3 regions of the Mesorhizobium sp. ESP-6-4 genome follow, and region 1 is predicted to be linked to each of the others. Evidence: predicted binding sites of a transcription regulator. Region 1 holds the regulator's gene; each other region holds the start of a gene.
The links. Region 1 encodes PhoB, which activates phosphate uptake and scavenging genes when phosphate is short. Its sites were predicted from a motif close to TGTCATNNANCTGTCAT; they were not measured.
Positions count from the first base shown of each region.

Region 1 (4,884 bases):
CGCTGTCGATCCTGGTGATCCCCGTCGTGGTGCGCACCACCGAGGACATGCTGAACCTTGTGCCCAACGCGCTGCGCGAAGCAGGCACCGCCATCGGAGCGCCGCGCTGGGTGGTGATCCGCTCGGTTGCCTATCGCGCGGCACTCTCCGGCATCGTCACCGGCATCCTTTTGGCGATCGCCCGCATCTCCGGCGAGACGGCGCCGCTTCTCTTCACCGCGCTCAACAACCAGTTCTGGTCGAGCAATCTCAATGCGCCGATGGCCAGCCTGCCGGTAACCATCTTCCAGTTCGCTCTCAGCCCTTACGAGGAATGGCAGCAACTGGCCTGGACGGGCGCACTCATAATCACCCTGACGGTTCTCGGGCTGAGCATCATCGCCCGCAGCCTAACCGGACGCAGAGAGGACAGATGAAACCGATGTTGTCCACCGACCTGAACGCAGCCGACACGACCGTCGAGAAGGCCAAGATCGAGGTCAAGAACCTCAATTTCTACTATGGCCAGTCGAAGGCGCTGAAGGACATCAACCTGTCCCTGCCCGAGCGCAGCGTGACCGCCTTCATCGGCCCGTCGGGCTGCGGGAAGTCGACGCTGCTGCGCGTGCTCAACCGCATCTATGAGCTCTATCCGAAACAGAGCGCCGAGGGCCAGGTGCTGCTCGACGGCAAGAACATCCTCGACCGCTCGCAGGACCTCAATCTGCTGCGCACCAAGATCGGCATGGTGTTCCAGAAGCCGACGCCGTTCCCGATGTCGATCTACGAGAACATCGCTTTCGGCGTCAGGCTCTATGAGAAGATCAGCAAGGCCGAGATGGACAGCCGCGTCGAGCAGGCGCTGAAGCGCGCAGCACTCTGGAACGAGGTCAAGGACAAGCTCAACGCCAGCGGCCTCAGCCTCTCGGGCGGCCAGCAGCAGCGCCTGTGCATCGCCCGTACCGTTGCGGTGAAGCCCGAGGTCATCCTGCTCGACGAGCCGGCCTCGGCGCTCGATCCGCTGTCGACCGCCAAGATCGAGGAACTGATCGACGAGCTGCAGGCCGACTACACGATCGTCATCGTCACCCACAACATGCAGCAGGCGGCGCGCGTGTCGCGGCAGACGGCGTTCATGTATCTGGGCGAGCTGGTGGAGTTCGACCGGACCGAGAAGATCTTCACCTCGCCCCGCGAAAAGCGCACGCAGGACTACATCACCGGCCGCTTCGGCTGAGCTCATACGAGGACATCATCATGGCCGAACATACCGTCGCTTCCTTCGACGAGGATCTGAGGCAGATCAGCCGGCTCATCAACGACATGGGCGATCTCGCCAGCTCGATGGTCGGCGCTTCGACCAAGGCCCTGCTCGAGACCGACAATGCCATGGCGCAGCGCGTCGTTTCCGACGATGCCATCATGGACGCGCGCCAGCGCGAGCTCGACGACCGTGCCATCACGCTGATCGCCAAGCGCCAGCCGATGGCCGACGACCTGCGCAATGTGGTCGGCTCGATCCGCATGGCGGGCGACCTCGAACGCATCGGCGACCTCGCCAAGAACATCGCCAAGCGCGTCGGCTCGGTCGGCGTCAGCGCCGCGCCGCGCGACCTCACGCATTCGATCGATTCCATGGCGCAGCTGGTGCTGATCCAGGTCCAGGCCGTGATCCAGGAATATACGGTGGGCGACGCCACGGCGCTGGCCAAGCTTCGCAACGACGACGAGCGCATCGACGTCAAATACACATCCGTCTTCCGGGAGCTCCTGACCTACATGATGGAAGACCCGCGCAACATCACCGCCTGCACGCATCTTCTGTTCTGCGCCAAGAATCTCGAGCGCATCGGCGACCATGTGACCAACATCGCCGAGAACGCCTATTATGTGCTGACCGGCACGCAATTGCCCGCGAATCGTCCCAAGCAGGACGAGACGACAATGTCGGCGCCGGCGGCCTGACGAAGGTACCTGCCAATGATCGCGCCACGCATCATGGTGGTGGAGGACGAGGAGCCGCTTGGGGTGCTGCTCCGCTACAATCTCGAATCCGAGGGTTACCAGGTCGAAGTGGTGACCCGCGGCGACGAGGCCGAAATCCGCCTTCAGGAAAACGTTCCCGACCTGCTCGTGCTCGACTGGATGGTGCCGGCGGTTTCCGGCATCGAGCTCTGCCGGCGTCTCAGGATGCGGCCCGAGACAGAGCGGTTGCCGATCATCATGCTGACAGCGCGGGGCGAGGAAAGCGACCGCGTGCGCGGCCTTTCGACCGGCGCCGACGACTATCTGGTCAAGCCGTTCTCGACGCCGGAGTTCATGGCGCGCGTCAAGGCGCTGCTGCGCCGCGCCAAGCCGGAGGTGCTGTCCAGCGTGCTCAAGGTCGGCGACATCGTGCTCGACCGCGAGTCGCACCGCGTCTACCGCAAGAAGAGCGAGATCAGGCTCGGCCCGACCGAGTTCCGGCTGCTGGAATTCATGATGCGTCATCCCGGCCGGGTGTTCTCGCGCAGCCAGCTGCTCGACAATGTCTGGGGCGAGACGATCTATATCGACGAACGCACCGTCGACGTCCATGTCGGCCGCCTGCGCAAGGCGGTCAACAACGGCCGCATGCCGGATGTCATACGTACCATCCGAGGCGCAGGTTACGCGATCAGGGAAGATTAGGGGTAAGGCGCCGAGGCGCTGACGGATTCTGTCTCCAGCATCGGATCGCGTGCATTGGCGATTAGCCGAGACGCTTGTGCTTCGTCATCCACGGGCGGAGCAAGGAGCGCAGCGACGCAGCGCAGACCCGAGGATTCATTCCGTGATGTCGATGCGTTGCGACAGTCCAGAATTCTGTGCCGCTGCGCTCGACGCGTGAGGTAGCGGCATGGATTCCAGGGTCTCCGCGACGGAGCTTCGCTCCTGCTCCGCCCTGGAATGACGAAGCTGCGGGGCCTTCCCTTCGCTAATTTCAATCGTCTGCTGCTGTCCCCGGACCTCTTCAAGGCTGCCTCAGGCCACGTTCTTTCCCGTCCCCGCTCTTGCCTGGCCTCCCGGCGCGAAAATCTCCTGGTCGACGAAGGTCAGCGCGCGCATGGCGCAGCCTTCGCGGATCAGCGGCAGTTCGTTCGGCTCGGTGTCGAAGGAGATCGATTCGGAGTGCTGGCCGCCGGCCGTCTGGGCGATCGCCTCGCGCAGCGCCGGCTCGATCAGGTCGAAGGCGGCCGCGCTGACGCCGACCATGGCGACGGGCGCCGGGTCGATGAGGGCGAACAGGCTGCCGAGACCGAAACCAAGCGCCTCGCCGGCCCGGCGGTAAGCCTCCCGTTCGGGGCCGTCCCTCTCGCGCGCCTTCGCGGCAAGGGCCCGCATGTCGGCGTCGCCGACGTCGACCGGCTCGGCGTCCTCGCTCATTTTCATGGCGCTGCGCCAGATCGCATAGTTGCCGGCATAGGCCTCGACGCAGCCGCGGCGGCCGCAGCGGCAAAGCGCCCCGCCCGGGCGGTGAATCATGTGGCCGAACTCACCGCCGGAGGAATGCGTGCCGGTGAACAGCGCACCCTTGAGCACGAGACCCATGCCGATGCCGTGCGACAACAGGATGGCGATGAAGTCGTCGCGATAGCGCTCCGGGTCGCGCCATTGCAGCGCTACCGCCATCATGTTGCAGTCGTTCTCCATGGTGGCGGAGATGCCGAACTCCTTCTCGAGAATGTCGGCGAAAGGAATGTCGGTCAGCGGCGTTATCGGCGACCAGAGCATGGCGCGTGCATTAGAATCGGTGATGCCCTGAATGCCCATGGCGATGCGGGCGACGCTGCCAACGTCGAGGTCGGGATCCTGCAGCCGGCGCCGCACGATCGCCACGCATTCGCCGATCAGCTCGTCGCGGGGCATGACAAGCGTGTCCAGGCGCTGCTGCTCCTCGGCAACAACCTGACCGGCATAATCGATCACGGCGACCGACAGGAAGTTCAGCGACAACACCACGGTCAGCACCGCGGCGGCTTCAGGGTTCAGCGCCAGGCCGATCTGCGGCCGGCCGCGCTTCAACGCCGTCGGCTCGCTGGCCTTGCTTTCGGTGAGAATGCCCTCCTGGATCAGGTCGGCGGAGATCGCCGAAATGGTCGAGTGGCTGAGCCCGGTGGTGGCGGCAATTTCGGTTCGTGATGGCTGACCGGCGCGGCGTACCGCCGAAATCACCATGGCGCGGTTGCGCCGGCGCAAATCGTCATGGCGGATTCCGACCGACATCGTTTCGCACGTCCTCCCCGGTCATCGCGGCCTTGTGATAATGCCATGGCCTGTCGCTGACACGCTAGGGATTGTGGCAGAAGCCAGGGGCCATGTCATTATTTATTGCGAACACCGAAAAAAATGCCTGAGCCCATCAAAACCCATCAAAATCTCGGTTGACAGCGCTGTTGTGCTGGACCACTATTTTTTTGAGGCTCGAAAAAAAGCCTCTGTGCCGGCCTTTGGGCCAGTCTGGGTCGCGCCGCACGGGCGCAGGGAGGATATCATGAAGAAATTTGCAGCCGCCATTCTGGCGGGCGTTGCCATGTCGCTGACGCTGGCGTCCGTCGCCGAGGCGAAGGACAAGGTGATCGGCGTGTCGTGGTCGAATTTCCAGGAAGAGCGCTGGAAGACCGACGAAGCAGCGATGAAGGCCGCCATCGAGGCCGCCGGAGACAAGTATATCTCGGCCGACGCGCAGTCCAATCCGGGCAAGCAGCTGACCGACGTCGAAAGCCTGATCTCGCAGGGCGCCAACGCGCTGATCATCCTGGCGCAGGATGCCTCGGCGATCGGCCCGGCGGTGCAGAAGGCGCTCGATGAAGGAATCCCGGTCGTCGGCTACGACCGCCTGATTGAGAACAAGGACGTGTTCTACCTGACCTTCGACAACAAGGA
Region 1 covers NZ_JAIUGS010000003.1:403,408-408,291, forward strand. Annotated here, with positions in the region: gene pstA (phosphate ABC transporter permease PstA) at 1-416, shown strand, start outside; gene pstB (phosphate ABC transporter ATP-binding protein PstB) at 413-1,216, shown strand; gene phoU (phosphate signaling complex protein PhoU) at 1,237-1,944, shown strand; gene phoB (phosphate regulon transcriptional regulator PhoB) at 1,960-2,649, shown strand; gene LB523_RS09125 (ROK family protein) at 2,983-4,224, opposite strand; gene xylF (D-xylose ABC transporter substrate-binding protein) at 4,493-4,884, shown strand, end outside.

Region 2 (4,884 bases), on a different contig from region 1:
CGCCCGCCTGCTGGCGGAAGCCTGCGTGCTCACCGTGCTGCTCGGCACTTCGCTGAAGTTCGAAGGCAAGTTCATCCTGCAGACCCGCACCGACGGTCCGGTCGACATGCTGGTGGCCGATTTCACCACGCCGCATGCGCTGCGCGCCTATGCGCGCTTCGATGCCGACCGGCTGCAGGCGCTGACCGCCGCCGGCGAGACCTCGCAGCAGACGCTGCTCGGCGACGGCGTCTTGGCCTTGACGATCGACCAGGGCGCGCATACGCAGCGCTACCAAGGCATCGTCCAGCTCGACGGCACCTCGCTCGAGGACGCCGCGCGCACCTATTTCCGCCAGTCGGAGCAGATCCCGACCGATATCAAGATGTCGGTCGCCAAGCTGGTCACGCCCGGCCCGGCCGGCGCGCGCGAGCAGTGGCGCGCCGGCGGTATCCTGGCGCAATTCCTGCCGCAATCGCCGGAGCGCATGCGCGTTCCCGATATTTCCGGCGGCGACGGCGATCCGCGTGACGTTGCGGACCAGCCGGCCGACAATTCCTGGCAGGAGTTGCTGGCGCTGCTCGGCACGATCGAGCCGACCGAGTTGATCGACCCGACGGTGGGCGCCGAGCGGTTGCTCTACCGGTTGTTCCACGAACACGGCGTGCGCGTTTTCCGCGGCGTCCCTGTCGCCGACCAGTGCTCCTGCTCGCGCGACAAGATCCGCGGCATTCTCGAAGGCTTTTCGGCTGAGGAGATCAAGGAATCGACCGAGGAGGGCGGCATCCATGTCGCCTGCGAGTTCTGCTCGACCCAATACGACTTCGACCCGGCTGAATTCGCGAAGTGAGCCCTCTTCCTTCTCCCCGTTCCATGGGGAGAAGGTGCCCGAAGGGCGGATGAGGGGCGGCGCCAACGTTGGCGATCATAGCGACACGCAGGCGACGCGGTCGTCCGCCTCAAGGAAAATCTCAGAAGGCCGGCGTCGCCCCTCATTGTCCTGCCGGGCATTTCTCCCCGTGAAGCGGGGAGAAAGAGGCTGTCGCCGACGGCTAATTCACCGTGCGCCTTGTCCCTGGCATGTCGAGCGAGAAAGCCGGAATGGCGATATCGAACGTCTCGCCGCGGCCGTTGCGCATCGTGTAGTGGCCGACCATGATGCCTGATGGCGTCGAGAGCGGGCAGCCCGAGGTGTACTGGTAACTGTCGCCGGGATTGAGTTCCGGCTGGTCGCCGACGACGCCGGCGCCGCGCACCTCCTCGACCCGGCCCTGGCCGTCGGTGATGTGCCAGTAGCGCGACACAAGCTGCACGAACTCGTCGGAGCGGTTGTCGATCGTTACCTGATAGCCCCAGACATAGCGGTTCTCGGAGGGATCGGAGCGGTCCTCCAGATAGAAGGGCCTGACCAGCACTTCGATGTTGCGCGTCACTGCGCGATACATGGGCCACTCCGGTTGCCGCCGCGGAAAATATGTCACGCTCCGCTCTTGATAAACGCAGCGCCGACCATCCTGCCAGCCTTGTAAGTGCAGGTGCCGAAAAACAATGTCATTTAGGTGACACATGACAATGTTGGTGTGCACAAACCGTGCCGGGCGACTCGGGCGCTCTGTAACAGTTGAAACGGCCGCGTGCGGCCTAAAGCAATTCCAGGAAAGCGCGAGCGGTTAGGCTCGGCGCCTTCGCCGTAGCCTTCCGTCCGGAATTGCGTGAAAACAAGGAGATGGAGTGGGTCGCCGTTTGCGTGAAACGGTGAAACTCTCTATCGGGGGTGACCAGATCTCGATGGAACCGACTATCGCAGCCGGCCTGGCTTCGTCAGCGCTTCTTTCCTTCAATCTCGCCAGCATCCTGCTCGCCTCGTCGCAGCTGAAGCGGCGGCATGTCATCGCGCCGCCCCCCGGCGCACGGCCGCCGGTCTCCATCATCGTGCCGTCGCGTGGCGTCGAGCCGTTCACGCAGGAAACCTTGCAGCGCGCCTTCTCGCTCGATTGGCCGCGCTACGAGCTGATCTTCTGCGTCGCGCATGCCGAAGACCCGGTGGTCAAGCTGATCGATGCGGCGATCGCACGCTGCCCGAAGGTTCCGGCGCGGCTGCTGATCGGCGACGATCGCGTCAGCGCCAATCCCAAGCTCAACAACTGCGTCAAGGGCTGGCAGGCGGCGCGACACGATTGGGTGATCCTCGCCGATTCCAACGTGCTGATGCCGAGAGACTATGTCCAGCACCTGATGGCGGCATGGCGGCCGGATACCGGCCTCGTCTGCTCGACGCCGATCGGCTCGCGGCCGGACGGGTTTTGGGCCGAAGTCGAATGCGCCTTCCTCAACACGCTGCAGGCGCGCTGGCAGTATGCCGGCGAGGCGCTTGGCCTTGGCTTCGCCCAGGGCAAGAGCATGCTGTGGAACAAGCCGATGCTCGACGCGAATGGCGGCATCCAGGCCTTGGCCGCCGAGATCGCCGAGGACGCGGCGGCCACCAAGCTGGTCAACGGCCTGGGGCTCAATGTCAATCTCGTCGCCTCGCCATTCGAGCAGCCGCTCGGCCAGCGCAGGCTCGCTGAGATCTGGTCGCGCCAGACGCGCTGGGCGCGGCTGCGGCGGGTTACCTTCCCACTGTTCTTCGCGCCGGAGATCCTGACTGGCGCTGCGGTGCCGCTGCTGCTGGCGCTGATTGCGGCGGCAAGCGCCGGCGTCAGCCTGCCCACGACGGCCTTGGGCGTGCTGGCGATCGGCTACCTGCCGGAATGGCTGCTGGCCTTTGCGAAGGGCTGGTATTTGTCGCCGCGCAGCATCACCGCGATGATCGTGCGCGATGCCCTGCTGCCGGCCATCTGGGCGCGCGCCTGGTTCGGCGGCGCCGTCGAATGGCGCGGCAACGCCATGACCATCCGCACCAAGGCGATGACCGAGTTGGAGGAGCTCGCCTAGAGCAATTCCAGGAAAAGTGTGAAACGGTTTTCCATCCGGAATTGCGGCTCTGGAAGGCTCCGGCCGCGGCGTTCTCAGCCTTCTATTTTGCCGCCTTCAGGCCCTGTTCCACGTCTTCCAGCAGATCGTCGCTGTCCTCCAGGCCAACGGAGAGCCTCAGCGTCCCTGGCCCGATGCCGAGCTCGGCGCGGGCCTCGTCGCTCAGGTTCTTGTGCGTCGTCGTCGCCGGATGGGTGATCAGGCTCTTGGCGTCACCGAGATTGTTCGAGATCAGCACGATGTCGAGCGCGTTCTGGAAGGCAAAGGCCGCCTGCTTGCCGCCCTTTACGTCGAGGCAGATCAGCGTCGAGCCTCCCGACATCTGCTTCTTGACGATATCCGCTTGCGGATGATCGGCGCGGCCCGGATAGATGACACGGGCGATCTCCGGCCGGCCGGCAAGGAAATCCGCGATCTTGCCGGCGCTCTCGGTCTGCTGGCGCACGCGCAGCGGCAGCGTCTCCAGGCCTTTGAGCAGCGTCCAGGCATTGAAGGGCGACAGGCTCGGGCCGGTGTGGCGGAAATAGTCGTGAAGGTTCTCGTCGATCCACTTCTTGTCAGACAGGATGACGCCGCCCAGGCAGCGGCCCTGGCCGTCTATGTGCTTGGTCGCCGAATAGACGACGATATGGGCGCCGAGCTGCAGCGGCTTCTGCTGCAGCGGCGTGGCGAAGACATTGTCGACGATCAGCCTGGCGCCGATCGAATTGGCGAGCCTGGCGACGGCGGCGATGTCGACCACCTCCAGCGTCGGGTTGGTCGGGCTTTCCAGGAAGAACAGCTTGGTGTTCGGCCTTACCGCCTTTTCCCAATTGGCGATGTCGGTTCCGTCGACCAGCGTCGCCTGGATGCCATAGCGCGGCGCCAGCGTCTCGACCACCCAGCGGCAGGAGCCGAACAGGGCGCGCGCCGCGACGATATGATCTCCGGCCTTGGCGCTGCAGAGCAGCGCGGCGGTTACTGCGGCCATGCCGGAAGCGGTGGCGCGGGCATCCTCGGCGCCTTCCAGCGCGCACATGCGCTTTTCGAACATGTCGACGGTCGGGTTGGCGTAGCGCGAATAGATGAAGCCCGGCTCTTCGCCCTTGAAGCGGGCTTCCGCCGCTTGCGCCGTCTCGTAGACATAGCCTTGGGTGAGATACATCGCCTCGGATGTCTCGCCGAAACCGGAACGCAACGTTCCGCCATGCACGAGTGCCGTCTGAGGTTTCCAGTTGCGCTTCTTGGTGCTCATAGCCCTGCTTTCAGACACAAAAAAACCGGCCGCGAAGTCGCAACCGGTCCATATAGCCTTGCGGCTCGACGGTCCTTTAGCGACTTATTTAACGTGGCTGCAAGCCGACCGGCCAAATCACCACGGGATAACGACCCTTTAGACCCGCGCCGCGCTTGCGTCAATTGCCGGCTTCATTAAGAGGTTTGTACCAGCCCGGCGGCAAGAGCCTGCTTAGATCCTCGCCCGGCCTTGTGAACGGAGCCAGCCTTTGCGGCAAACAGGCATTCTTCCGGATCAGGACATCGCAGCGCTGTTCGAGGCGAAGGCGCTGAAGTCGCCGCGCGCGCTGGACGCCGACCAGATCCAGCCGGCCAGCCTCGATCTAAGGCTCGGCGACAAGGCGTTTCGCGTGCGTGCCTCGTTCCTGCCGGGTCCGGATCATCGGGTCGTCGACAAGCTCGAGCGGCTGAAGCTGCACGAGATCAGCCTTGCAGAGGGCGCGGTGCTGGAAACCGGCTGCGTCTATATCGTGCCGCTGCTAGAAAGCCTGGCGCTGCCGGCGAATGTATCCGCCTCGGCCAATCCGAAGAGCTCGACCGGCCGCCTCGACATCTTCACGCGCGTCATGACCGATCGCGGCCATGAGTTCGACAAGATTGCCGCCGGCTACCGCGGGCCGCTCTATCTCGAGGTCAGCCCGCGCACCTTCCCGATCG
Region 2 covers NZ_JAIUGS010000005.1:813-5,696, reverse strand. Annotated here, with positions in the region: gene LB523_RS11715 (Hsp33 family molecular chaperone) at 1-829, shown strand, start outside; gene apaG (Co2+/Mg2+ efflux protein ApaG) at 1,032-1,424, opposite strand; gene LB523_RS11705 (ceramide glucosyltransferase) at 1,768-2,913, shown strand; gene LB523_RS11700 (O-succinylhomoserine sulfhydrylase) at 2,996-4,186, opposite strand; SAM riboswitch at 4,243-4,320, opposite strand; gene LB523_RS11695 (2'-deoxycytidine 5'-triphosphate deaminase) at 4,437-4,884, shown strand, end outside.
Region 2: the regulator PhoB is predicted to act here: its motif matches at 1,529-1,545, upstream of LB523_RS11705 (ceramide glucosyltransferase).

Region 3 (4,884 bases), on a different contig from region 1:
AAGATCCTTATCGGTTGAGGCAGGGGACATTTCGATGAGCGAGGGACACTCGACCTATACGCCCAAGACCGGTATCGAGCGCTGGTTCGACGCCCGCATGCCGCTGCCGCGGCTGGTCCATGACAGCTTCGTCGCCTATCCAGTGCCGCGCAACCTCAACTACATGTGGACGTTCGGCGGCATCCTGTCGATCATGCTGGCCGCGCAGATCCTGACCGGCATCGTGCTGGCGATGCACTACACCTCCGACACCAATCTCGCCTTCGATTCGGTCGAGAAGATCATGCGCGACGTGAATTCGGGATGGCTCTTGCGCTATCTCCATTCCAATGGCGCCTCATTCTTCTTCGTCGCCGTCTACATCCATATCTTCCGCGGCCTGTTCTACGGCTCCTACAAGGCGCCGCGCGAGCTCTTGTGGATCCTCGGCTGCATCATCTACCTCCTGATGATGGCCACCGGCTTCATGGGCTACGTGCTGCCTTGGGGCCAGATGAGCTTCTGGGGCGCTACCGTCATCACCGGCTTCTTCAGCGCCATTCCGCTGGTGGGGAACTGGATCCAGGAACTGCTGCTCGGCGGCTTCGCCGTCGACAATCCGACGCTGAACCGCTTCTTTGCGCTGCATTACCTGTTGCCGTTCATGATCGCCGGCGTGGTCGTGCTGCACATCTGGGCGCTGCATGTCGTGGGCCAGTCGAACCCGACCGGTATCGAGGTCAAGTCGAAGACCGATACCGTGGCCTTCACGCCCTACGCCACCATCAAGGACGCGTTCGGCATGATCGTGTTCCTGTTCGTCTTCGCCTATTTCGTCTTCTACCTGCCGAACTTTCTTGGCCATCCGGACAACTACACGGTCGCCAATCCGCTGAAGACGCCGGCCCACATCGTTCCGGAATGGTACTTCCTGCCGTTCTACGCGATCCTGCGCGCCATCACCTTCAACATCGGCCCGATCAACTCCAAGCTCGGCGGCGTGCTGTGCATGTTCGGCGCCATCGCCATGCTGTTCCTGGTGCCGTGGCTCGACACTTCCAAGGTGCGCTCGGCGGTCTATCGTCCATGGTACAAGCTGTTCTTCTGGCTGTTCGTAGCCGACGCCATCCTGCTCGGCTGGCTGGGCTCGCAGCCGGCGGAAGGCAGCTATGTGTTCATGGCGCAGATGGCGACGCTGTTCTACTTCGCCTTCTTCCTGGTCGTCATGCCGGTGCTCGGCCTGATCGAGACGCCGCGCAGGCTGCCGAACTCGATCACCGAGGCCGTGCTTGAAAAGAAAAAGGGCAGCGGACATCCGGCACGCGCTGCCGTCGCGCCGGAAATCACGGGCTGAGAATCTGAGGGGATTTTGGGTATGAAGAAGATTCTCACCTCGCTGGCGCTGCTTGGCCTGGTGGTCGCGGGCACCGCCGCCATCGCCGCCGAGGAGGAACACAACGCGGCCGCTCCGACGCATTTCCCGATCAACGAACCGAAGGAAATGAGCTGGAGCTTCGCCGGTCCGTTCGGCACCTATGACAAGGCGCAGCTGCAGCGCGGCCTGAAGGTCTACAAGGAAGTTTGCTCGGCCTGCCACTCGATGAACCTGGTGGCCTTCCGCACGCTGGAAGGGCTCGGCTATTCGGAGGCGCAGATCAAGACCTTGGCCGCCGAATACACCATCCATGACGGCCCGAACGATGCCGGCGACATGTTCGATCGCCCCGGCAAGCCGTCGGATCACTTCCCGGCGCCGTTCCCGAACGAGCAGGCCGCGGCATCCGCCAATGGCGGCGCCGCTCCGCCGGACATGTCGCTGCTTGCCAAGGCGCGCGGCGTCGAGCGCGGCTTCCCGCGCTTCATCTTCGACATCTTCACCCAGTATGCGCAGGGCGGCCCGGACTACATCCACTCGCTGCTCACCGGCTACGACCAGACGCCGCCGGCCGGCATGGTGATCCCGGAAGGCACGCACTACAACCCGTACTTCCTGTCCGGCGTGTCGTTGAAGATGCCGAAGCCGCTCTCGGACGGCCAGGTGACCTATGACGACGGCTCGCCGCAGACCGTCGACCAGTATGCGCGCGACGTCTCGGCCTTCCTGATGTTCGCGGCCGAGCCGCATCTCGAGGATCGCAAGAAGACAGGCTTCCGCGTCATGATATTCCTGCTGGTCTTCGGCGCATTGGTCTACATGACCAAGCGCAGGGTCTGGGCCGACGTGGCGCACTGAGGCGGCGTCGATCGCAAGAATTTTGAAAGGGCGCCACAAGGCGCCCTTTTGTATTTCGGCGCGCGCAAACCGGGGCGTGTCACATGACCGTCATCGCTCGTGGCGATCCTGCCTCGCACTCACCAAAGGATCGCACCCATGAAAAGATATGCATCGCTCGCGGCGGGTTTCCTGCTGCTTGTCACCGGATATGTCGCCCATGCCGATGAGGCCCAGCCTTTCGTCACCAGCAAGGACATTGACCTGACGATGATCCTGCCGCCGCCACCGGCCAATGACTCGCCGGAAACCAAAGCCGAGCTCGGCGAGGTGCTGACGCTGCAGGTGACGCGCACGCCGGAAATGGAAAAGCGCGCCATCGCCGACGCCGAGGAGAATATCTGGCGCTTCGCTGATGTCATGGGCCCGAATTTCAACAAGGAGAAGCTGCCGAAGTTCAGTGCCTTCTTCGATCGCGTCGTGGCGACCGAAGGCGCCGTCGTCGATCCCGCCAAGGATGTCTGGAAGCGGCCGCGGCCGCATCAGCTCAGCGATCTGGTCAAGCCGGTCGTGAAGCTGTCCAGCTCCGGTTCCTGGCCGTCTGGTCATGCGACGGTCGGCACCATGATGGGCATCGTCCTTGCCGACATGGTTCCCGAAAAGCGCGTCGAGATCATGGCGCGCGCGGCCGAATTCGCCCACAACCGCGTGGTCGGCGGCATCCATTATCCGTCCGACATCGAGATGGGCAAGATCTCCGGCAGCGTGATCGCCGCGGTCCTGCTCAACCGTCCCGATTTCAAGGCCGAGTACGAAGTGGCGCGCTCCGAGCTGCGCTCGGATCTCGGCATGTAGCCGTTCGGTAGCGCCTGCTTTTCGAAGGGCGCCTTCGCGGGCGCCCTTTTTCATTATGGCCGAGGCCGATCGGTGCCGATCCTTTGCCGGATGTGCTTGTCTCTGGCGCGACATCGCGGTAGCCCTTGTCGGTCGCGTCGGGCAGCAAAGGCCGACGCCGCCAAATCCGACAGCCGGACACGCGGAAAGCCTCGATGAAATCCTCCCTCGAAGACACGCTGCTTGCGGCCATCCGCACCATTCCGGACTACCCCAGGCCCGGCATCCTGTTTCGCGACATCACCACGCTGCTTGGCGACGCGCGCGCCTTCCGCCGCGCCATCGACGAGCTGGTCCATCCCTATGCCGGATTGAAGATCGACAAGATCGCCGGCATCGAGGCGCGGGGCTTCATCCTGGGCGGCGCCGTGGCGCACCAGCTTTCGGCAGGCTTCGTGCCGATCCGCAAGAAAGGCAAGCTGCCCTACGAGACGGTGCGCGTCGCCTACAGCCTCGAATACGGCCTGGACGAGATGGAGATGCACAAGGACGGCGTCTCGCCGGGGGAGAAGGTGATCGTGGTCGACGACCTGATCGCCACCGGCGGCACGGCGGAAGCCGCGGTGAAGCTGCTCAGGCAGATCGGCGCCGACATCGTCGCCGCCTGCTTCGTCATCGACCTGCCGGACCTCGGCGGCCGTCAGAAGCTGGAAGCGCTAGGCGTGCCGGTCAGGACGTTGATCGGGTTCGAGGGGCATTAGGAAGTAGTGAGTAGTGAGTAGTGATATCGGTGTTCTATGGCGAACGTTCGAATTTATCCGCACTCACTACTCACTACTCACTACTCACTACTCACTACTCACTACTCACTTCACTACTCACGCCACCTTCACCAGAACGGCGCTGTCGAACTCAATCACCTTGTCGCCGGTCGAATCGAAACCTTCCGAACGCAGCGTCAGCAGGTTCCAGCCTGGGCGCCCGGCGAGCGGGCGGTGCGCCTGCGCGGTGCGCGTGAAAGTCACGGTCTCGCCGGCGTAGACCGGCTTCAGCCACTTCAAATTGCGGAAGCCGGGCGAGGGGCCGAACTCGGGCCGCGGACCGGGGCCTGTCCAGCGCACGCCCTCGGTCTCCATGCGCTTTTCGAGATTGTATTTCATCCAGGTGGCGGCGGTGTGCCAGCCTGAGGCGCAGAGCCCGCCAAGCACGCTCTTCTTTGCCGCCTCTTCATCGACGTGGAAGATTTGCGGATCGTATTTGTTGGCGAACGCCTTGATCTCGTCGGCTTCGAATTTATGCGAGCCGAGCGTGACGGTCTCGCCAATCAGGAAATACTCGTCCAGGGTCATGACAGGTCCCTTGCGGCATCACGCGCGAGGAACATGCCGGTGTTTTCGAGTTCGAAGACGCTTTCGCCGCGCTGGTTGACGAGCTCGCTGCGCATGGTGACCAAGCCGAGCTGCGGCCTCGATTTCGACTGGCGCTTGGAAAGTATGGTGAGCGTGCCGGTAAGCCTGTCGCCGGCCAGCACCGGCTTCTTCCATTTCACATGCTCGATGCCGGGCGAGCCCTGCGAGGTCGAATCGAGCAGGAAGGCATCGCACAGCATGCGCATGAACATCGCACAGGTATGCCAGCCCGAAGCCGAAAGCCCGCCGAGGATGCTCGCCTTGCCGGCTTCCTCGTCGAGATGCATCGGCTGCGGATCGAACTCCGAAGCGAATTCGATGATCTCGGCGGCACTTACGTCCTTGCTGCCGAGGTCGAGCGAGGCGCCTTCGGCGAAATCCTCATAAGCCCAGGTTTTTCCGGTCATGTCGGCAATCCGGTTGACGAACACGATCCCGAGGATCGGAAAA
Region 3 covers NZ_JAIUGS010000011.1:10,343-15,226, forward strand. Annotated here, with positions in the region: gene petA (ubiquinol-cytochrome c reductase iron-sulfur subunit) at 1-18, shown strand, start outside; gene LB523_RS19475 (cytochrome b) at 35-1,333, shown strand; gene LB523_RS19480 (cytochrome c1) at 1,355-2,212, shown strand; gene LB523_RS19485 (acid phosphatase) at 2,351-3,046, shown strand; gene LB523_RS19490 (adenine phosphoribosyltransferase) at 3,241-3,786, shown strand; gene LB523_RS19495 (MaoC family dehydratase) at 3,904-4,374, opposite strand; gene LB523_RS19500 (MaoC family dehydratase) at 4,371-4,841, opposite strand.
Region 3: the regulator PhoB is predicted to act here: its motif matches at 2,290-2,306, upstream of LB523_RS19485 (acid phosphatase).